3 regions of the Streptomyces tatrensis genome follow, and region 2 is predicted to be linked to each of the others. Evidence: riboswitches for the same ligand, from Rfam matches in the RefSeq annotation. Region 2 holds a riboswitch; each other region holds the start of a gene.
The links. Region 2 has a riboswitch for cobalamin ahead of ACODT5_RS46080 (energy-coupling factor ABC transporter permease). Riboswitches for the same ligand answer to the same signal wherever they lie in the genome.
Positions count from the first base shown of each region.

Region 1: another riboswitch for cobalamin. It lies ahead of ACODT5_RS44820 (ribonucleoside-diphosphate reductase subunit alpha); the one in region 2 lies ahead of ACODT5_RS46080 (energy-coupling factor ABC transporter permease).
Region 3: another riboswitch for cobalamin. It lies ahead of ACODT5_RS18745 (ABC transporter substrate-binding protein); the one in region 2 lies ahead of ACODT5_RS46080 (energy-coupling factor ABC transporter permease).

Region 1 covers NZ_JBMDLB010000011.1:6,322,256-6,329,518, reverse strand. The annotation lists gene ACODT5_RS44845 (extracellular solute-binding protein) at 1-805, opposite strand, end outside; gene ACODT5_RS44840 (GntR family transcriptional regulator) at 1,102-1,866, shown strand; gene ACODT5_RS44835 (carbon starvation CstA family protein) at 2,084-4,246, shown strand; gene ACODT5_RS44830 (CstA-like transporter-associated (seleno)protein) at 4,243-4,440, shown strand; gene ACODT5_RS44825 (GNAT family N-acetyltransferase) at 4,530-5,027, shown strand; cobalamin riboswitch at 5,105-5,233, shown strand; gene ACODT5_RS44820 (ribonucleoside-diphosphate reductase subunit alpha) at 5,394-7,263, shown strand, end outside.
Region 2 covers NZ_JBMDLB010000011.1:6,603,908-6,611,170, reverse strand. The annotation lists gene ACODT5_RS46090 (AMIN-like domain-containing (lipo)protein) at 58-579, shown strand; gene ACODT5_RS46085 (flavodoxin family protein) at 621-1,352, opposite strand; cobalamin riboswitch at 1,630-1,823, shown strand; gene ACODT5_RS46080 (energy-coupling factor ABC transporter permease) at 1,853-2,548, shown strand; gene ACODT5_RS46075 (energy-coupling factor ABC transporter substrate-binding protein) at 2,548-2,889, shown strand; gene cbiQ (cobalt ECF transporter T component CbiQ) at 2,893-3,642, shown strand; gene ACODT5_RS46065 (energy-coupling factor ABC transporter ATP-binding protein) at 3,639-4,487, shown strand; gene ACODT5_RS46060 (hypothetical protein) at 4,502-5,503, shown strand; gene ACODT5_RS46055 (PadR family transcriptional regulator) at 5,513-6,103, shown strand; gene ACODT5_RS46050 (EF-hand domain-containing protein) at 6,179-6,391, opposite strand; gene ACODT5_RS46045 (tRNA-dependent cyclodipeptide synthase) at 6,646-7,263, shown strand, end outside.
Region 3 covers NZ_JBMDLB010000011.1:692,165-699,427, reverse strand. The annotation lists gene ACODT5_RS18755 (aldo/keto reductase) at 1-677, shown strand, start outside; gene ACODT5_RS18750 (helix-turn-helix domain-containing protein) at 779-1,825, shown strand; cobalamin riboswitch at 1,839-1,975, shown strand; gene ACODT5_RS18745 (ABC transporter substrate-binding protein) at 2,013-3,005, shown strand; partial or broken gene ACODT5_RS18740 (FecCD family ABC transporter permease) at 3,002-4,056, shown strand; gene ACODT5_RS18735 (ABC transporter ATP-binding protein) at 4,053-4,889, shown strand; gene ACODT5_RS18730 (VOC family protein) at 4,964-5,353, opposite strand; gene ACODT5_RS18725 (N,N-dimethylformamidase beta subunit family domain-containing protein) at 5,482-7,098, opposite strand; gene ACODT5_RS18720 (polysaccharide lyase 8 family protein) at 7,193-7,263, opposite strand, start outside.

The DNA of each region.
Region 1 (7,263 bases), 280 kb from region 2:
TCCAGGACGAGACGCCGCCCTTGGGAACGATGTCGGTGGACTGCTGCGGGGTCGCCTCGTCCTTGTCCTTCGGGGCGGTGGAGAAGGACTGGAGCTTCTTGTAGAACTCCATCGCGGAAGCGGCCTGGGGGGTGGCGAGGCCACCCTTCCACTTGGCGCCGTCCTTGGTGGCGAGGTCGCCGCCCTCGTCCCAGATGAAGCCCGCGAGGACGTACCAGCTCTGACCGGGCAGGTAGATCGGCTGCGACTTCGGGTCGGCCGCCTTCAGCTTCTCCAGACCGGCGACCCACTCGTCGCGGGTGGTCGGCGGGGTGACGCCGGCCTTCGCGTAGGCCTTCTTGTCGTAGATGACGACACGGTTGGCCGCGTACCACGGAGCCGAGTAGAGCTTGCCGTCCATCTCGGCCGAAGCCAGCATGCCCGCCGCCCAGGCGTCCGCGCCGAGCTTCGCCTTGTCCTTCGTCAGCTCGGCGAGGCCACCGGTGACCGCGTAACCCGCGGTCTGGGTGTTGCCGAGCTCCAGGACGTCCGGCGGGGTGTCCTCGGAGAGGGCCGTCGTGACCTTCTCCTGGATGCCCTTCCACTGCTGCGTCTCGACCTTGACCGTGACGCCGGGGTGCTTGGCCGAGAACTCGGCGTTGACCGCGTCGATCCAGGTCTTCGGCGCGGAGCCGTCCATCACCCAGACGGTGATCTCCTTGGGGCCCGCGTCGGCCTTGGCCTTGTCGTCGCCGCCGTTACCGCACGCCGCGAGTCCGGCCATCATGCCCACGACACTGACCGCCACGATGAGCTTGCGCTTCACGCCACCCTCCTCAGGGATGCTGCCTGCAACTTCCCTTGCCCGCCGCGGTGACTCAAAAAGCACCAAGTACTGCCCGTGGGGCCGGGATCCGATCCATATTGGTGTAGACCAGTAGCTGGAGCTTGGCCTAGACCTTTAGGGGTGTCAAGGGTCTAATGAGCGGGTGATCGGTCCGTTATCGGACCGACACCTGGGGGAGGGAGGAGGCCTGCCCTCCCTCCCGTGTCACGATGTGACCGCACATATCGGAGGAGCCGGTGACGGCAACGAAACTGGAGTCGGGAAGGCGGGCGGCGATGGCCACCGAAGGGGCGATCACGGAGCCGGACAGCGGGGCGGCCACCCGCACGGCACGCGTGCCCAAGTACTACCGGCTCAAGCGCCACTTGCTCGATATGACCGAAACCCTTCCACCGGGTACACCAGTGCCGCCCGAGCGCACGCTGGCGGCCGAGTTCGACACCTCCCGCACCACGGTGCGGCAGGCCCTCCAGGAGCTCGTCGTCGAGGGCCGGCTGGAACGGATCCAGGGCAAGGGGACCTTCGTCGCCAAGCCGAAGGTCTCCCAGCCGCTCCAACTCTCCTCGTACACAGAGGACATGAGGGCCCAGGGACTGGAACCCACCTCCCAGCTCCTGGACATCGGCTACGTGACGGCCGACGACACCCTCGCCGGTCTCCTCAAGATCGCCACCGGTGGCCGGGTCCTGCGCATCGAACGCCTCCGCCTGGCCAGCGGAGAGCCGATGGCCATCGAGACCACGCACCTGTCGGCCAAGCGCTTCCCCGCGCTGCGCCGTTCGCTGGTCAAGTACACCTCCCTCTACACCGCCCTCGCCGAGGTGTACGACGTGCGCCTCGCCGAAGCGGAGGAGACCATCGAGACCTCGCTGGCCACCCCGCGGGAGGCCGGACTGCTCGGCACCGACGTCGGACTGCCGATGCTGCTGCTTTCCCGCCATTCGCTGGACACCGACGGAGAGCCCGTCGAGTGGGTGCGTTCCGTATACCGCGGCGATCGTTACAAGTTCGTCGCCCGACTCCAGCGCCCCGCCGTCTGATTTCGTAGTTGACTCTCGTTCCGCTATGCGGACGGGGGGTTACGTCCAGCGGGCGGCCCCCCGTAGATTCCCTGCGCCACAACGCAGATGATCAACGAGGGGACGACGGATCATGACGGAACCAGGACCGGAAGCAACACAGCCAGAAGAAGCACGGTCTGTACGGGACGCGGCGAGTCCGGGCACCACGCCGGGCTCGCCTTCTCCATCGGGGGCCATGTCCCCCAAGTCCGTGGCCGTGTGGGTGCTCGTCGGGCTCGTGGGGGCCATCGGCTGGGGCGTGCTGGCGCTCTCGCGCGGCGAGGAGATCTCGGCCGCCTGGCTGCTCGCCGCGGCCCTGGGTTCGTACGCGATCGGCTACCGCTTCTACGCGCGCTTCATCGCGAACCGCGTCCTGAAGGTGGACAAGACCCGCGCCACCCCCGCCGAACGCCTTGACAACGGTGTCGACTTCCACCCGACCGACCGGCGGGTGCTTTTCGGCCACCACTTCGCCGCCATCGCCGGCGCCGGACCGCTCGTCGGTCCCGTACTCGCCTCACAGATGGGCTACCTGCCCGGCACTATCTGGATCGTCGTCGGCGTGATCTTCGCGGGCGCCGTCCAGGACATGGTCACGCTCTTCTTCTCCACCCGTCGCAACGGCCGTTCGCTCGGCCAGATGGCCCGGGACGAGATCGGCCCGGTCGGCGGCGCCGCCGCACTGGTCGGCGTCTTCGCCATCATGATCATCCTGCTGGCCGTGCTGGCCCTGGTCATCGTCAACGCGCTGGCGCACTCCCCGTGGGGCGTCTTCTCCATCGGCATGACCATCCCGATCGCCCTCTTCATGGGCTTCTACCTGCGCGTCCTGCGCCCGGGCAAGGTCACCGAGGTCTCCGCCGTCGGTGTCGCGCTCCTGCTGCTCGCCATCGTCGCGGGCGGCTGGGTCGCCGAGTCCTCGCTGGCGGACACCTTCACCCTGGAGAAGGAGACGCTGGTCATCTGGATGGTCGCCTACGGCTTCGTGGCGTCCGTCCTGCCGGTGTGGATGCTGCTCGCCCCGCGCGACTACCTCTCCACCTTCATGAAGGTGGGCACCATCGGGCTGCTGGCCGTGGGCGTGGTCATCGCCATGCCGACGCTGAAGATGCCGGCGGTCACCGAGTTCGCCTCGCGCGGCGACGGCCCGGTCTTCGCCGGCTCGATGTTCCCCTTCGTCTTCATCACCATCGCCTGCGGAGCCCTCTCCGGCTTCCACTCCCTGGTCTCCTCGGGCACCACCCCGAAGATGATCCAGAAGGAGACCCAGGTCCGGGTCATCGGCTACGGCGCCATGCTGACCGAGTCCTTCGTCGCGATCATGGCGATCATCGCGGCCTGCATCATCGACCCCGGCCTCTACTTCGCCATCAACTCCCCCGGCGGCGTGGTCGGCGCCACCGTCGAGACGGCCTCGCAGGCCGTGACGAACTTCGGCTTCGCCATCTCCCCCGAGGCCCTCGCGCAGGCCGCGAAGGACGTGGAGGAGACCAGCCTGCTGTCCCGTACGGGCGGCGCGCCGACCTTCGCACTCGGAATGTCGGAGATCTTCTCGGCCGTCATCGGCGGCACCGCGATGAAGGCGTTCTGGTACCACTTCGCGATCATGTTCGAGGCCCTGTTCATCCTGACCACGGTCGACGCGGGCACCCGCGTGGGCCGGTTCATGCTCCAGGACACCCTCGGCAACGTGCACAAGTCCTTCAAGGACGTCAGCTGGAAGCCGGGCGTCTGGTTCGCCAGCGCGGTGGTCGTCGGCGGCTGGGGCTACTTCCTCTGGGTCGGCGTCAAGGACCCGCTGGGCGGCATCAACCAGCTCTTCCCGCTGTTCGGCATCGCGAACCAGCTCCTCGCAGCGGTCGCCCTGTCCGTCTGCACCACCCTGCTGATCAAGTCCGGCCGGCTCAAGTGGGCCTGGGTGACGGGCGTTCCGCTGGCCTGGGACCTGGCCGTCACGCTCACCGCCAGCTACCAGAAGATCTTCTCCGACAACCCGAAGATCGGCTTCTTCGCGCAGCGGGACGTCTACCAGGACGGCATCGACGCGGGCAAGGTCCTCAAGCCCGCCAAGAACATGGACGAGATGCACACCGTGGTCACCAACGCCACGGTGGACGGCGTCCTGTCGGTCTTCTTCGCCCTGCTGATCATCGTCGTGCTCGTGGACGCGGCCCGGACCTGCTTCAAGGCCATCCGCAAGCCCGAGTCGGTCACCCTGGTCGAGTTCCCGTGGACCGAGTCCAAGATCGTCGCCCCGGCCGGGCTCATCCCGACCGCCGAGGAGCGCGCGGAGCTCGCCGCGGCCGGCCTCGACTCGGGCGGGGGCCGCGTACAGGACCCGGTGCGGGAACCGGCGTGACCCGCCTGCGCCACCTGCTGGGCCGGGCCCGGTACTTCGTGAGGGAGTTCTCGGGCGAGGCGGCCTACGACCGCTACGTCGCCCACGCCCGTACGCACGACCCCGACGCCGAGGTCCAGTCGCGCCGGGCCTTCGAGCGGGCCCGTACGGACGCCCGCGAGGGAGATCCGCGCGAAGGGTTCCGCTGCTGCTGAACCCGTAGGACCCCAGGGGCCGCCGCGTCCGCCGTCCACCCGACGGAACGCGGCGGCCCCCCGCCTTGCCCTGGCGCACACTCGGAGCCATGGACATCATCATCAGGACGGCGACGGCCGCCGAATACGAAGAGCTCGGCGAGATCACCGCACGGGCCTACCTCGACGACGGACTCCTGGACTTCTCCGAGGACGACCCCTACCTGAGCCGGCTGCGCGATGTCGCCGGCCGCGCCCCCGACGCCGAAGTGATCGTCGCCGCGTACGAGCACACGCTGCTCGGCGGTGTGACCTTCGCCCCTCCCGGCAGCCCGCTGTGCGACATCGCGGGCCCCGGCGAGGCGGAGTTCCGGATGCTGGCCGTCTCCCCGGCGGCGCGCGGACGCGGCGCGGGCGAGGCCCTCGTACGGGCCTGCGTGAGCCGCGCCCGGGAGCTGGAGGGCGTGAGCCACCTGGTGCTGTCGACCACGGAGAAGATGCTCGGGGCACACCGGATCTACGACCGGCTGGGCTTCGTACGGACGCCGGATCGGGACTGGTACCCGGTTCCCGGCCTCCCCCTGCTCACCTACCGCCTGGAGCTGTAGTCGCGGACCGTCGCCCGGACCGTCTCGCGGAGCGACACAACATGTGGGGGCCAACGCAAGGACCGGCCCCCACATGTATGCTCGTGCTCGCTGTCGCCGCAGGGGAATCCGGTGAGAATCCGGAACTGTCCCGCAACGGTATGAAATGCACCGACCTGTTCGGTGCATCCGCAAGTCCGAGGACCTGTCGACAGTGCGCCCGGCTCGACCGAACCGGGTGCAGACACGTCCGGGCCTCGCGGTTGGGCCGGTGGACGCCACGTGGCGCACGCGCACTGCCCTGCCAGGCACGCGCTCCCCCACGTGCGCCCCCTCGCGCCCCGCACCAACGGTGTTCCCGGAGCCGAGCGAGGGAGAGCTCCCCCCGTGACCATCGCGCCTTCCGCACCGCGCGCCGAGTCCGACCCGTCCGCCTATGAGGGTCCGGGGGCCGCGCTCCTGCGCACGCTCACCGAGCTGACCGCCGACCTGCCCGACACCGACCCCGGCAAGGTCGCCGCCGCCGCGCTGCGCGGCCGCAGCGCCGCCGCCGACGAGGCGGAGCTCCGTACGCTCGCCACCGAGGGGGCCGCCGGGCTGATCTCCGAGGACCCGGCGTACTCCCGCCTCGCCGCCCGCCTGCTGACGCTGGCCGTGCGCGACGAGGCCGCCGGCCAGGGCGCCACCACCTTCTCCGGCTCCGTGGAGGTGGGCCACCGCGAGGGGCTCATCGCCGACCGCACCGCCGACTTCGTACGCCTGCACGCGAAGCGGCTCGACGCGCTGGTCGAGCACGCGCTCGCCGAGGGCGCCGACGACCGCTTCGGCTTCTTCGGCCTGCGCACCCTGCACAGCCGCTACCTGCTGCGGCACCCGATCACCCGCCAGGTCATCGAGACCCCGCAGTTCTTCATGCTGCGCGTGGCCTGCGGCCTCGCCGAAAACGAGAGCGTCCAGGCCGTCGAGGAAGTGGCCTCGCTCTACCGGCTGATGAGCCGCCTCGACTACCTGCCCTCCTCCCCCACCCTCTTCAACTCCGGCACCCGGCACCCGCAGATGTCCTCCTGCTACCTGCTGGACTCCCCGCTGGACGAGCTCGACTCGATCTACGACCGCTACCACCAGATCGCGCGCCTCTCCAAGCACGCCGGCGGCATCGGCCTCTCGTACTCCCGCATCCGCGCCCGCGGTTCGCTGATCCGCGGCACGAACGGCCACTCCAACGGCATCGTGCCGTTCCTGAAGACCCTCGACGCCTCCGTCGCCGCCGTGAACCAGGGCGGCCGCCGCAAGGGCGCCGCCGCCGTCTACCTGGAGACCTGGCACGCGGACATCGAGGAGTTCCTGGAGCTCCGCGACAACACCGGCGAGGACCAGCGCCGCACGCACAACCTGAACCTGGCCCACTGGGTGCCGGACGAGTTCATGCGCCGCGTGAACGCCGACGCCGACTGGTCGCTGTTCTCCCCGGCCGACGTCCCCGAGCTGGTCGACCTGTGGGGCGACGCGTTCGACGCCGCCTACCGCAAGGCCGAGGAGTCGGGCCTGGCCCGCAAGTCCATGCCCGCCCGCGACCTGTACGGCCGGATGATGCGCACCCTCGCGCAGACCGGCCAGGGCTGGATGACCTTCAAGGACGCCTCCAACCGCACGGCGAACCAGACCGCCGAGCCGGGCACCGTCGTCCACTCCTCGAACCTCTGCACCGAGATCATCGAGGTCACCAACGACGGCGAGACGGCCGTCTGCAACCTGGGCTCGGTCAACCTCGGCGCGTTCGTCGTGGACGGGGAGATCGACTGGGAGCGCCTGGACGAGACCGTCCGCACCGCGGTCACCTTCCTCGACCGCGTCGTCGACATCAACTTCTACCCGACCGAGCAGGCCGGCCGCTCCAACGCCCGCTGGCGCCCGGTGGGCCTGGGCGCCATGGGCCTCCAGGACGTCTTCTTCCAGCTGAAGCTGCCCTTCGACTCCCCCGAGGCGAAGGCCCTGTCCACGAAGCTCTCCGAGCGCATCATGCTCGCGGCGTACGAGGCCTCGTGCGACCTGGCCGAGCGCAGCGGCCCGCTCCCCGCGTGGGAGCAGACCCGCACGGCCCGCGGCGTCCTGCACCCCGACCACTACGAGGTCGAGCTGAACTGGCCCGAGCGCTGGGACGCGCTGCGCGCCCGGGTCGCGAAGACCGGCATGCGCAACTCCCTGCTCCTCGCGATCGCCCCGACGGCGACCATCGCCTCCATCGCGGGCGTGTACG
Region 2 (7,263 bases):
CCGGGCGCGTCTTCACGGGTGACACCGTTCCCCGTCTCTCGGAATCGAGGGGACGCCATGATCCGTCCACGCCGCCGGCAGGCCACCGCACTGGGGTTGGGCGCACTGCTCACCGCCATGCTCGCCTTCGCCGCACCGGCCTCCGCCGCAGCCACGACCACCACCACGACCGCCGCCACCACCACTCCGCTCGTCGTCAATGCCCGCTGGGGCGGGCACTGCACGTACGACCGCATGGTCATCGACCTGCAGGGATACGTCCCCGAGGTCACCGTCACCCCCGTCCCGTCCCTGGTCTACGACGGGTCCGGCAAGCCCGTCCCGCTGGCCGGGCGGTACTTCCTGGAGATCCGCCTGAACCCCGCCGCGGGACACGACGAAGCGGGCCGCAACGTCTACCTCGGGCCCAAGCTGCTCAAGATCTACCTGCCCAAGCTGAAGGGCATCGCCCTGACCGGCGACTACGAGGGGTACGTCACCTTCGGCGCCGCCTTCGACACCAAGCCCGCCTACACCTCGTTCAAGCTGCACGCCCCGGAGCGCTTCGTCCTGGACATCGCGCACCCGAACGTCTGCTGAGCACGCCGGCCCGGGGCGGGAGGCGGGACCGGGGCGGGGACCTACCGGTGCTCGGGGTTCGGGAAGTCGAAGCGGCAGCCCGCGTCCCACAGGGAGCGCTGGTTGCCGTGCGCCGGCATCCCGCCGGACCGCTTGAGCAGAGCGGCCAGGTGCATGAGGTTCCAGCTCATGAAGGCCGTGTTCCGGTTGGTGAAGTCGTTCTCGGGGCCGCCGGATCCGGGGTCCAGGTACGAGGGCCCTGGTCCGGCTTCGCCGATCCATCCGGCGTCGGCCTGCGGGGGGATCGCGTAGCCGAGGTGCTGGAGGCTGTAGAGGATGTTCATGGCGCAGTGCTTGACGCCGTCCTCGTTGCCGGTGATCAGCGCCCCGCCTACGCGCCCGTAATAGGCGTACTGGCCCTGCTCGTTCAGGATCGAGGAGCAGGCGTAGAGCCGCTCCATGACCTGCTTCATCACCGAGCTGTTGTCCCCGAGCCAGATCGGGCCGCACAGGACGAGGATGTCGGCGTCCATGATCTGGCTGTAGAGCACCGGCCACTGATCGCTCTCCCAGCCGTGGTCGGTCATATCGGGCCAGACGCCGGTGGCGATCTCGTGGTCGACGGCCCGGATGAGCGAGGTCCGGACCCCGGCCGCCTCCATCACCGCGCGGCTCTTGTCGATCAGGCCCTCGGTGTTGCTGGGCTCGGGCGATCGCTTGAGCGTGCAGTTGACGTAGACGGCGGTGAGGTCGGAGTAGTCGACGGCGGGCGCGGCATCGGGTTCGGCGGTCACCCCACCAGGCTCTGCGCGGCCGGGCGGCCCCGCCAGCGGACCGCACCCGTCCGTGCTCGCCCCGCCCCGGCTCGCCCCCGCTCTCCCCCGTCCGTGCGGAACGGTACGGCGCGGCGCGACCTCCGCCGCCCTGCGGCCCCGGGTACCCGGAACTCCCCCTCCGGTCCGCACCCTTGGGACGGCCGACGAGCCGCCGGACACGGAGCGTCACCCCTAAGCGGAATCCGGCCGCCGCCCGGCGCGATTGGGGCGGGTTGTTACCGGTCCGTGCGGCCGACTAGGGTCAGCGGGCCTTGGTGTTCGGGAAACCGGTGGGAAACCGGTGCGGCCCTCGCCACTGTGATCGGGAAGTCCGGCTCCACTCCTGCGGGAAAGCCACTGGGCTGCGCGGGAGGTTCCGCGCTGCCCGGGAAGGCGGAGCATGGACGTCAACCCGTGAGCCAGGAGACCGGCCGGGGCGCGTTGTCCATCCACGAGGTGCTGGAGAGGTCTCCCCACTCATGCATATAGCCGAGGGGTTCCTACCCCCTTTGCACGCGGTCGCCTGGGGCGCCGCGTCCGCTCCCTTCGTCGTCCACGGCGTCCGCTCGCTCACCCGCGAGGTGAAGGCCAACCCGGAGAGCACGCTGCTGCTCGGCGCCTCCGGAGCGTTCACGTTCGTCCTGTCCGCCCTGAAGATCCCCTCGGTGACGGGCAGTTGCTCGCACCCCACGGGCACCGGGCTCGGGGCGATCCTGTTCCGGCCGCCGATCATGGCGGTGCTCGGCACCATCACCCTGCTGTTCCAGGCCCTGCTGCTGGCGCACGGAGGGCTCACCACCCTCGGCGCCAACGTCTTCTCGATGGCCATCGCCGGCCCGTGGGCGGGCTACGCCGTCTACCGGCTGCTGCGCACGTTCGGTCTCCCGCTGATGGTGACCGTGTTCTTCGGCGCCTTCTTCGCCGACCTGGTCACCTACTGCGTCACCAGCCTCCAGCTCGCGCTGGCCTTCCCGGACCCGGCCAGCGGGTTCCCGGGCGCGCTCGCGAAGTTCGGGGGGATCTTCGCGGTCACGCAGATACCGCTGGCCGTGAGCGAGGGTCTGCTGACCGTCCTCGTGATGCGGCTGCTGATGGCGTCGAGCAAGTCGGACCTGGTCCGGCTGGGCGTCGCGAAGCTGACCTCCGCCCGTACCGAAGAGAAGGCGGCGGCCTGATGAGCGGGATGTCCAAGAACGCGAAGATCAACAGCCTGCTGCTGCTCCTGGTGGCGGCGCTGGCCGTCCTCCCCGTCGCGCTGGGGATGGGCGACCACAAGGAGGAGCCCTTCACGGGCGCCGACGCGCAGGCCGAGACGGCGATCACCGAGCTGAAGCCTGATTACGAGCCCTGGTTCTCCCCTCTGTACGAGCCCCCGTCCGGCGAGATCGAGTCCGCGCTGTTCGCCCTGCAGGCGGCGCTGGGCGCGGGCGTGCTCGCCTACTACTTCGGCGTCCGCAAGGGCCGCCGCCAAGGAGCGGCCGCCGCCGCCGCTGCTTCCGCCGCCCCGGAGGCCTAGGCGGTGCTGCCGATCGACGTGGCCGCGCACAGCAGTCGCTGGCGCGGCCGGCACCCGCTGGAGAAGGCCCTGCTCGGGATCGGGCTGACGGTCACCGCCGTGTGCCTGCCGCCCTGGCCGGGCGGGCCGCTGGTGGCCGCCGCCACCCTCGCCGTGCTGCTCGGCCCGGCGGGAGTGGCCGGCCGGCAGCTCTGGCGGGCCTTCCGGATCCCGCTCGGCTTCTGCTTCACCGGGGCGCTGCCGCTGCTGTTCGCCGTCGGCGGCCCGGCGGGGCCGGTGTCCCTGGCCCCCGAAGGCCCCCGGCTCGCCGCCGAACTGCTGCTGCGCACCTCGGCCGCCTCGCTCGGGCTGCTGCTGTTCGCCTTCACCACCCCGGTCTCCGACGTACTGCCCCGGCTGGTCCGGGCCGGGGTGCCGGCCCCGGTGGTGGACGTGGCCCTGGTCATGTACCGGATCGGCTTCCTGCTGCTCGACTCCATGGCCCAGGTCCGCCGGGCCCAGGCCGCCCGGCTCGGGCACACCGGCCGGGCGGCGGTGTGGCGCTCCCTGGCCGGGCTCGCCGCCACCTCCTTCGTACGGGCCTTCGACCGCGCGGCCAAGCTCCAGTCGGGGCTGGCCGGACGCGGCTACGACGGCGCGCTGCGGGTCCTCGTACCGGAGGCGGCCCTGTCGTGGCGCTTCCTGACGGGCACCGCCGGGCTGCTGGCGGCCCTGATCACCCTGACCCTCACCCTGAAGGGGCTCTCCTCGTGAACCCGTCGCTGCCCCCCTCCCCCCACGCGCCGGTGGTGGAACTGTCCGGCGCGGGCTACGCCTACGAGGACGGCCCCGCCGTCCTGACCGGCGTCGACTTCGCCATCGCCCCGGGCCGGGCGCTGGCCCTGCTGGGCCGCAACGGCAGTGGCAAGACCACCCTGATGCGGCTGCTGAGCGGCGGCCTGCGGCCCGGCCCGGGCACGCTGTGGCTGGACGGCACGGAGGTCTCGTACGACCGGGCCGGGCTGACCCGGCTGCGCACGTCCGTCCAGCTGGTGGTGCAGGACCCCGACGACCAGCTGTTCGCGGCCTCGGTGGAACAGGACGTCTCCTTCGGCCCGATGAACCTGGGGCTCCCCGCCCCGGAGGTCCGCGCCCGCGTGGACTCGGCCCTCGCCGCACTGGACATCACGCACCTGCGGGACCGCCCCACGCACCTGCTCTCCTACGGCCAGCGCAAGCGCGCGGCGATCGCGGGGGCGGTGGCGATGGCTCCGCGGGTGCTGATCCTGGACGAGCCGACGGCCGGCCTGGACCCGGACGGCCAGGAGCGGCTCCTCGACGTCCTCGCGGGGCTGCGCGCCTCCGGGACGACGGTGGTCATGGCCACCCACGACGTGGACCTGGCGGTGCGCTGGGCCGACGACGCGGCGGTCCTGACCCCGGCGGGCATCCGCTTCGGCCCGGCCGAGCCCCTCCTCTCCGACCCGTCCCTCCTCACCTCCGCGGGCCTGCGCCCGGCCTGGTCCCCGGCGGTGACGGCCTTCCTGCGGGCGCGGGGACTGCTCGACGCGGATGCCCCGGGACCCCGTAATCCGCAGGCGCTGGCCGACTGGGGGTAGGTAGCTTCATCCGGGTGCGCATACTCACGGCGACATCCGAGGTGAATTCCCTCTTCTGGGAGGGCGACGACCTGGTCGACCCCGTCGGCGGCCTGCGCCGCTGGACCCCCGACGGCCGGGAGCACGAGGTCCATCCCCCACTGGCCTACCACTTCGACCGCGCCGTCCGCTCCCCTTCGGGGCGCTGGACCGTGCTCTACGTCGAGCGCGGCACCAAGGCCCTCCTGCTGGACGGGACCCGGATCGTGCGCGAACTGCACCGGAGCTACTACCACGCCGACGACTACGACTACCCGATCGCGCTCGGCACGCTGCCGGACGGCCGGGACGTGCTGGTGCACTGCCCCGACCACTACGACAACCCGGTGGTCGAGGACGCGGCCACGGGTGAGCGGCTGACCCCGCCCGCCCCGTACCCGAACGACGCCTTCCATTCCCGGCTGGCGGTGAGCCCGGACGGGCGACGGGTGCTGTCCGCGGGGTGGGAGTGGTATCCCCTGGGCCAGGTGTGGCTCTTCGATCTCGCCGCGTCCCTCGCCGAAGCCGCCGAGCTCGACGGCTTGGGCCGGGTGTCCCGGCCGGACGGCCTCGACTGCGAGGTCGTCGCCGCCTGTTGGCTCGACGGGGACCGGGTCGCCGTCGCCACGGGCGAGGAGGCGCTCGACGAGGAGATGCTCGACGAGGAGGGCCCGGTGGCCCTTGCCCCGCAGGAGATCGGCGTGTGGTCCGCCGCCGAGGAGCGGTGGCTGCGGCGGAGCCCGCTCGGGTTCACCGCGGGAACCCTGCTCGCCTGCGGCGGAGACCGGGTGGTCAGCCTCTGCGGGCACCCCCGCCTCGTCGATGCCGGTACGGGCGCCGTCCTGGCCGAGTGGCCCGAGGTCCCGGTGTCGCGCCGGGCGGGCTCGGACGGGGTGCCCCACGTCCCGACGCCGGTCGCGGCCCTGCATCCCGATGGGATCCGCCTGGCGGTCGCCGTGAGGAACGGGATTGCGGTCCTGGATCTGCCGCAAACCTAGGATGGCCGCATGTCGCTCCCGCACGCCATCCTCACCGCCCTGCTCGAGAAGCCCTCGTCGGGGCTGGAGCTGACCCGGCGGTTCGACAAGTCGATCGGGTACTTCTGGTCCGCGACGCACCAGCAGATCTACCGCGAGCTCGGCCGGCTGGAGGAGGCCGGGCTGATCCGCGCGCTGGCCAGCGAGGGGCCCGTACGGGGGCAGAAGAAGGAGTACGAGGTGCTGCCCGCCGGGAGCGGGGAGCTGGCTCGGTGGGTCGGGGAGAGTCAGGATCCCAAGCCGGTGCGCGATCCCCTGCTGCTGCGGATCCGGGCGGCCGCGGTGGTCGGGCCGCAGGGGCTGGCCGTGGAGCTGCGGCGGCATCTGGAGCTGCACCGGGCCCAGTTGGCCGTGTACGAGGGGATCGAGGAGAGGGACTTCCCGGCCGGGCGGGACTCCGGGGAGGACCGGCTGCGGCGGGTCGTGCTGCATGCGGGAACCGGGCTGGAGACCTTCTGGCTGCGCTGGCTGGAAGAGGCCCTCGCCGAGGTGGAGGGCATGGCCGCCGAGACGGAAGCCGCCGAGGCCCAGGACACGACCGCCGGGCCGCGGCGGGCCTGACGCGCACGCCCCCGGCCCGGCAGGCGCGGGCCCGGCAAGATCCGAAAGAGACGGCCCGGGGGCGGCGCGGGGGGCTTACTTGTTCAGGGAGGCCCAGAACTCGTCGAAGCTCAGCAGGCCGTCGTCGTTCGAGTCCTTCGCGGCGATCACGGCCTCCGCGACCGGGCCGGTGACGAACGGGTCGCCCATCGCCGCCATCGCCGAACGGAACTCGTCGGCCGTCACGAAGCCGTCACCGTTCACGTCGAACTTGCCGAACGTCGTCCGTGCGCTCTCGATGTCCGCCACTGGGTCCACCCCTTCTTGGTGCTTGTTGACCGGCTCAGGGTAGCGGCACGCCCGACCCCCTCACGCCCCGGGTCCCGTTCGAGCGGCAGATAGAAATTCAATTACTCTTCCGTAGTGCGGAAGCGATAATTCCAGCCAACAATTCAAGCCTCCACTTGTCACGCTCCGGGGCCACCGCATAACGTAGTGACATTGCCGCCACACCGGGAGCGCAGGGCTCCCAGGGACAAGCGGCAACAAGGGCGATCACACAGGTGACGATCACAGCTGACGCATCATTCGAAGTTCTGCCCTTCACCCGCACTTGCCACAACATCTGGGAAGACGGCGACCATGTGCTCATCGGGGTGAGTCCTGGAAACAGCTACTTCAGCTCCGAGCGCATATCCAGCCTCACCCGATGGGCCACGACCCGCTTCGCACAGGTCGACTTCGTCTACGCAGACCTCCACGTGGACCGGATGTTCGCCGCCTTCGGCTACACCCAGGAACACGCCGAGAAGCGCGCGACGAAGGAAATCAAGGCAGTCCGGCGCAGGATTCTCAAGGGCGTGGAGGAATCAGGACCTCCGAACGCCGAGATCCGAGTGAGGGCACTTTCGGAGTTCCAGACGAACCCCGTCTACCAACTTCTGCACCGACGCGTACTCCATTTCCTGGAGACCGACGACGAATTCCGCAAGGGCTGCGAGGAAATGGCCCTGCACTTTGTCGGCTCCAAGTTGCCGGAAGGTGAATCCATCACCGACGCACAGTTGCAGGTGTGTTTCGATTACATGGCGGCCGAGCTGCCGTTCTTCATCGACACCCCGAGCATTCTCGACGTGCCGTCCTCCGTGGCGGCCTACCACGTCAAGATGCCGATGACCGAC
Region 3 (7,263 bases), 5.9 Mb from region 2:
TCAACCGGGCGCTGGCCCCCTACCCGGACGAACTCGTCATCACCACCAAGGTCGGACCGGGCCGCGGTCCCTCGGGCCAGTGGCTGCCGCACGCCACCCCCGAGCAGTTGCGCGGCCAGGTCGAGGAGAACCTGCGCCAGCTCGGCCGCGACCACCTGGACGTGGTGAACCTGCGCATCGTCGGCAGCGATTCGATCGCCGAGCGCTTCGGCGCGCTGGCCGACCTGCGTACGGCCGGACTCATCCGGCACCTGGGCCTGTCCAACGTACGTACCCACCACCTCGCCGAGGCGCAGGCCATCGCGCCGGTGGTCTGCGTCCAGAACATGTACGGCATCGGCGCGACCCCCGAGCAGCAGGAGCTGCTGGAGATCTGTGGCGAGCAGGGCATCGCCTTCGTGCCGTTCTACTCGATCGCCGGTACCGGACGCACCGCCGGAGTGACCGCGGACGAGGCCACCGACCACAGCGCTGCGGTCCACTCGGTCGCCCGCTCCCACGGTGTCAGCACGGCCCAGATCCGGCTGGCCTGGACCCTGCACCAGGGCTCCCACGTCCTGGCCATCCCCGGCACCGGCGACCTCGGCCACCTCGCCGAGAACGTCGCCGCCGGCCGTCTGCGCCTGTCCGAGAGCGACCTCGCGATCCTGGGCGCCGCCCAGGACGGGACGGCATGAGCCTGTGGCCGGATGGCCGGATGGCCGGATGGCCGGCCGGCCGGACGCGGGCGGCCGGTGACCGGTCTGTGGCACCGGCCCCCACGGCCTAGCCTGGGGGAATGACCGCCAACGCCGGCCGCGAGCCCCAGTCCGACCTGCGGGACTTCCTGCGTTCCCGCCGTGCCCGGATCGGTCCCGAGGAGGTGGGCGTCGCCGCTCACCCGGGGAGGCGGCGCGTGCCCGGGCTGCGGCGCGAGGAGGTCGCGCAGCTCGCGGGGGTCAGCGTGGACTACTACACCCGGCTGGAACAGGGCCGCACCCTGCACGCATCCGCCGAGGTGCTCGACGCCGTGGCCCGCGCGTTGCGGCTCGACGCCACCGAGCGGTCCCACCTCTTCGACCTGGCCCGTCCGCAGCGGGCCCCCGGGCCCGGGCGGCGCGCCGCCGACCCGGCGGCGGCCGGTGCCCCCGGCACCGCGGAAACCACCGGCCCGCAGCGGGTCCGGGCGGGCCTCTACCAGGTGCTGGACGCCCTGGAGGTCGGCACCCCGGCGATGATCATGGGGCGCCGGCTCGACGTCCTGGCCGCGAACCGGCTCGCGGAGTCCCTGTACGCCGACTTCGGCGCGCCCGAGGCAGACCTCCCCGAGGCGGACCTCCCCGAGGCAGACCTGCCCGATTCGGACGCGGTGGAGCCGGGCGCCGCGGAGCCGGGCACAGTAGCGTTGGGCACACCGGGCCGACGCGGCCGCAATCTGGCCCGGTTCCTCTTCCTCGACCCCGCCGCCCGCACGCTCTTCGCCGACTGGGAGAGCGCCGCGCGCGGAGCCGTCGCCGCGCTGCGGTTCTACGCCGGCAGGCACCCGTACGATCCGGAGCTGAGCCCCCTCGTCGATGAACTAGCGTCGTTCGACCGGGACTTCCGGCGCTGGTGGGCCGGGCACGACGTGCTCGAGCACACCCACGGCACCAAGCGCTTCCGGCATCCCGACATCGGCGAACTGGCCCTGGAGTACGAGTCCCTCACCTTCCCGGACGACCCCGACCAGACCCTCTACCTCTACACGGCAGAGCCGGGATCCCCCTCCGACGAGGCGCTGCGGACCCTCGCCTCCCGGGCGGCGCGGACGGCGCGGCCGGCCGGCGCGGTGCGCCCGAGGCGCTGACGCCCCGCCCTTCTGGCACACTGGGCCGGGTTATCCAGGGCGGTGCAGGACAGGAAACCGGTGCGAATCCGGTGCGGTCCCGCCACTGTGACCGGCCACCCCCTCGCGGGGACCCGGGAGTCAGACACTGACGCACCGCCTCATTCGGTTCGACCAGGGGACGCGGATCCCCCGGAGAGGCTTCACCATGTCTTCGTACCCCCGTGCGCTGCTGCGCGCGCTCCTGCCCCTCCCCCTCCTGATACCGCTGGCCGCGTGCGGGGGATCACCCGCGGCGCAGGACGCGAAGGCGGCGGCGGGCGCCGCGCCCGGTTTCCCGTACACGGTCACCAACTGCGGTGTCACCAGCACCTATCAGGCACCGCCGCAGCGTGCGGTCGCCATGAACCAGCACGCCACCGAGATCCTCCTGGCCCTCGGGCTGGAGGGGAAGACCGTCGGGACGGCCTACCTGGACGACGCCGTACTGCCCGCCTACCGGCCCGCGTACGACAAGATCAAGGTGCTGGCGAAGGAGTACCCCTCCAAGGAGATCCTTCTCGGCGCCAACCCCGACTTCGTGTACGGCGGTTACTCCAGCGCCTTCGACAAGCCGCAGGGCCGTGACCGCGAGGCACTCGCGAAGTCCGGCATCAACTCCCGCCTCAGCGTGGAGTACTGCACCGACGGCAAGGTCGGCCTCGACCAGCTCAGGACCGAAATCGCCGAGGTGGCACGGACCTTCGGCGTGCCCGAGCGCGGCGAGCGGCTCCTCGCCGACGAACAGCGCCGCATCGAAGCCGTCAGCGCACGCGTGAAGGACAAGGCCAAGCCCGCCGTCTTCGTCTACGACTCGGGCGAGGCCTCCGCCTTCACCTCGGGCGGCAAGGGCATCGGCAACGAGATCGTCGCGCTGGCGGGCGGCACGAACGTGTTCGCCGACCTCGACGACACCTTCGGCGACGTGTCGTGGGAGAAGGTCATCGAGCGGGGGCCCGAGGTCGTCCTCATCTACGACTACGGCGGCACCACCGTCGAAGCCAAGAAGCAGCGCCTGTTGAAGGATCCGGCGCTGGCGCAGGTACCCGCGATCAAGAACCAGCGGTTCGTCGTGCTGCCGCTGTCCTCCGCCGTGCTCGGCGTCCGCGTCGCCGACGCCGTCGAATCGCTGGGCGGCCAGCTCCACCCCGACGCCGCGTGAGTCTCCGCGTCGCCCGCGCGTTCACCCGTACGCCGGCCGTACTGGCCCTGCTGGCCGCCGCGCTGGCCGCGTCGGCCCTGGCGGGGCTGGCCCTGGGACCGGTGCGGATCCCCCCGGGCCAGGTGCTCGACATCGTGCTCGCCGGGCCGGGACCCGGCGGGGGAGCAGGCGCCTTCGGGGCGATCGTGTGGGACGTCCGGATGCCGCGCGTCCTGCTCGGGGCCGTCGTCGGTGCGGGACTCGCCGTCGCGGGAACCGTGCTCCAGGCCCTCGTGCGCAATCCGCTCGCCGACCCGTTCCTGCTCGGGGCCTCCTCGGGGGCCTCGGCCGGAGCCGTGCTGGTGATCGTCTTCGGCGCCGGATTCCTCGGCTTCGCGGGCGGCGCCGCCGTACCGCTCGCCGCGTTCGCCGGGTCGATGGGCGCGCTCGTCGCCGTCTACGCGATGGCCCGGCGCGGCGGCGCCATGACCACCGGCCGGCTGATCCTCGCCGGAGTCGCCGTCCAGTACGTGCTGTCCGCCCTGACCAGCCTGATCCTGGTGCTCGCCGCCCATCCCGACCAGATCCGCAGCGTGCTGTTCTGGACCCTCGGCGGACTCGGCGGGGCCCGCTGGGGCGAACTGGCCCTGCCCGCCGGGGCCCTGCTCCTGGGCACCGGGCTGCTCGTCGCCCTGGCCCGGCCGCTCGACCTGCTGCTCGCGGGGGAGGAGGGCGCCCAGACGCTCGGCCTGGACACGAGCCGGTTCCGGGCCGCCGTGTTCGTCCTGACCTCGCTCGTCATCGGCGTACTGGTGGCCTACAGCGGGGCGATCGGCTTCGTCGGGCTGATGGTGCCGCACGCCGCCCGGATGGTCGTCGGCGCCGGGCACCGGGCGCTGCTGCCCGTGGCCGCGCTGGGCGGGGCGGTGTTCCTGACCCGGCCGACCTGATCGCCCGTACCGCCGCCGCGCCGGAGGAGATTCCGGTGGGCGTGGTCACGGCGCTCGTCGGAGGGCCGTTCTTCCTGTGGATGCTGCGCAGGTCCACCCGTACCGAAGGGGTCGTGGGATGACGGCGCGACGACAGACGGGTCCGGTGGCCGACCTGGTGGCGGGGCCGGCGGAACTCGCCGTAGAGGCCGTGCGTTACGAGATCGACGGGCAGCCGCTGCTGCACGGGATCGACCTCACCGCCCGCCCCGGCGAGACGGTCGGAGTCGTCGGCCCCAACGGCAGCGGCAAGACGACACTGCTGCGCTGCGTCTACGGCACCCTGCGCCCCACGGGCGGGCGCGTGCTGCTGGACGGCGTGGACGCGGCCTCGCTGGGCGTCAAGGACCGCGCGCGGCGGGTGGCGGTGGTGCCCCAGGACGCGGTCGGCACCTTCGGGCTGACCGTGCGCGAGGTGGTGGCCATGGGGCGCAGCCCGCACAAACGGTTCTGGGAGCAGGACGGACCCGACGACGTACGCCGCGTCGTGCGGGCCCTGGACACCGTCGGCGCGGGCGCCCTCGCGGACCGCCGCTTCGACGGGCTCTCGGGCGGCGAGCGACAGCGCGCCCTGGTGGCCCGCGCCCTCGTCCAGGACCCGGGCCTGCTCGCCCTGGACGAACCGACCAACCACCTGGACATCCGCTACCAACTGGAGATCCTCGGACTGGTCCGCGCCCTGCCCGCCACCGCCCTGCTGGTCCTGCACGACCTCAACCTGGCGGCGGCGTACTGCGACCGCCTCTACGTCCTGGCGGGCGGCCGCGTGGCCGCCTCGGGCACCCCGGCCGAGGTCCTGACGGAGTCCCTGCTGGCGGAGGTCTACGGGGTCCGCACCCGCGTCGGCCCCCACCCGACGACGGGCGCGCCGAACATCGTCTACCTTCCGGAGGACGGGAACCGGGCGGGGTACTGAGACGGACGTGACGGCGGGCGACATGCACGGGATCCGGCGGCGGGCGCGCGCGAGCCCCCGCCGCCGGGCCGGTCCTACTCCTTGAAGCCGCCGTACGGGACCGTGATCAGTTCCATGCCGTGGCCCGAGGGGTCCGCGAAGTAGACACCGCGGCCGCCGTCGTTGTGGTTGATCTCTCCGGGGCGCTGCCCGTGCGGATCGGCGAAGTAGGTGATCTTCGCCCGCTTGATCTTCTCGAAGGCCTCGTCGAACTCGGCCTCGGAGACGAGGAACGCGTAGTGCTGTGCGGTGATGGACTCGGCGGGGATGGTCGCGAAGTCCAGGGTGACGCCATTGGCGACCTCGATGGGGATGAAGGGGCCCCAGGGGGCTCCGACTTCCAGACCGAGGAAGTACGCCAGGAACTCGGCCGACTCCCGGCGGTCACGGCAGTGGACGATCGTGTGGTTGAGCTGAACGGTCATGAGTGGATGCCTCCGAAAGGCACGTCCCGGCACCTCCATGCCTCACCCAGCCGGTGACCGACACGCGATGCCGCGACATGATCCTAAACACCCCTTACGGGTGGAGTCCAGTGCGTTCGGGGTGGGGACTAACCCCCGTACACCGCCTTGACGTTGTCCTGCGCCGGATGCGTCCGTCCCGCCGGTCCGGCCGCGAAGGCGTGGAGCAGGTTCTCCGTCACCCGGGTGGTCAGGGCGCCCGCGCGTGCGTCCAGGCCGTGGTTGGCTCCGCTGCGGCCGTCGCCCTTCGCGTCGAGGGCCTCCACCCAGCGCATCGTCCCCGTCGCGAAGACGGCGGCGCCGCTCGGCGTCGTGTAGTACGCCGTGTCCTGGTGGCTCGGGCGGCCCTCGCAGACCACGGGGGAGTGCGCCAGGATCTCGATCGGGCGCGGGGTCGTGAAACCGGTGTCGACCTTGTCGTACTCCACGCCGACCAGGTGCGGGAAGCTGTCGCCCGCCTTCGCTCCGGTGCCCTCGAAGAGCCAGTGGCCCGGGTGCGTCACCACGTACGGGGCGTCCACCGGGTAGCCGTCGTAGATCACGCCGAGCAGCGTGCTCTCCGGGTCGGCGGCGGGCGGGGACCGGAAGTCGACCGTGGCCGGGTGGCCGCGCTTGAAGCCGGGATCCTGCTCGTAGGAGGACTTGTAGCAGACCACCGTACGGTCCGGTCCGAGCTCGGATGCCTCCAGCCGGATCCGGCGGTAGCAGCAGTTCGCTCCCAGGATCGCGATGTTGGTGCCCGCGTCCCGGGCCGCCGTGACGTGCGCGCGCTGCTCGGGCGACCAGTACTCGTCGTGTCCGAGGGAGAGGACCGCCGAGGCGCCCTCCAGCAGCCGCTTCTCCCGGGCCACGTCGGTGGTCGTCGCATAGGCCAGGGGGATGCCGAGCCGCTCGGCGAGCGCGAGCAGCGGAGCCTCGTACACGAGGAAGAGGCCCGCGCCGTCGTCGTACTCGTAGGGCCGGTCGAAGGTCACGGCGAGCGAGCGCGAGGCGTATCCGCCACTGGGGCCGTCGTAACTGCCGTAGCCGCCCCAGCGGTTGTACGCCTGCCAGGTCGCCACCGCGTTGACCACGACGGTACGTCCCGACGCGCCGGCGGACCGCACCGTGACGGGGACGAACCGCTGGCCCTCGCCGCCCTGCGCGTCGAGGCGCAGCAGGTAGCAGCCCTCGGGCCAGTCCTTGGTCTCGACGGTGGTGCTACGGGCCCACCGGGTGCGCACGGTACGGGTCGCGGTGTCCACCGTGCGGTCGGGCTGGCGCACCCCGGGCAGGGCCTCGGAGCGCCAGACCAGACGGGCCCGGGCGCCGCCGTACCAGCCCATGCGGTAGGCGGAGACGGTGAACCGGGGCGCGGTGGTGGAGACGTGCAGGCCGAAGGACTCGCCGGGCAGGACGCTGACCCGGTCGGCGAAGCCCTCGATGGCGCGGGCCGGGCCTGCCTTGGCGACCTGCCAGTCGGCGTTCCCCGGGCGGGCGTTCTCGGCCCGGACGTCGAAGCCGCGCGGCCCCTCCTGCTTCTCCGGGGGACCGGACGGATCCCGGCTCTCGCCGGGCCCCGCCCCGTCCGCCTCCGTGGCGTCCCCGTTCGCGCAGCCGGCCACAGCCCCCAGCCCGGCGGCGGTGGCGGCCGCCCCCGTCGCCAGGGCGAGGAACCGCCGCCTGCCCGCGCCTTCGCCGTCCCCGGATATGTGCTCCTGATCCATACGGGTCACGCTATGTCACCCTGTGGGCTTCGTTTTTATCGCCCCGCGGGGTGTCCGGAGATCGTCCGGAGACGGTCGGGGCAACCTCCGGAGATCACCCCAGCTTCACCTTCACCACCTGGCTCGCTCCCTCCCGGGCCGTGAGGCTGCCGAAGCCGAGCTGGA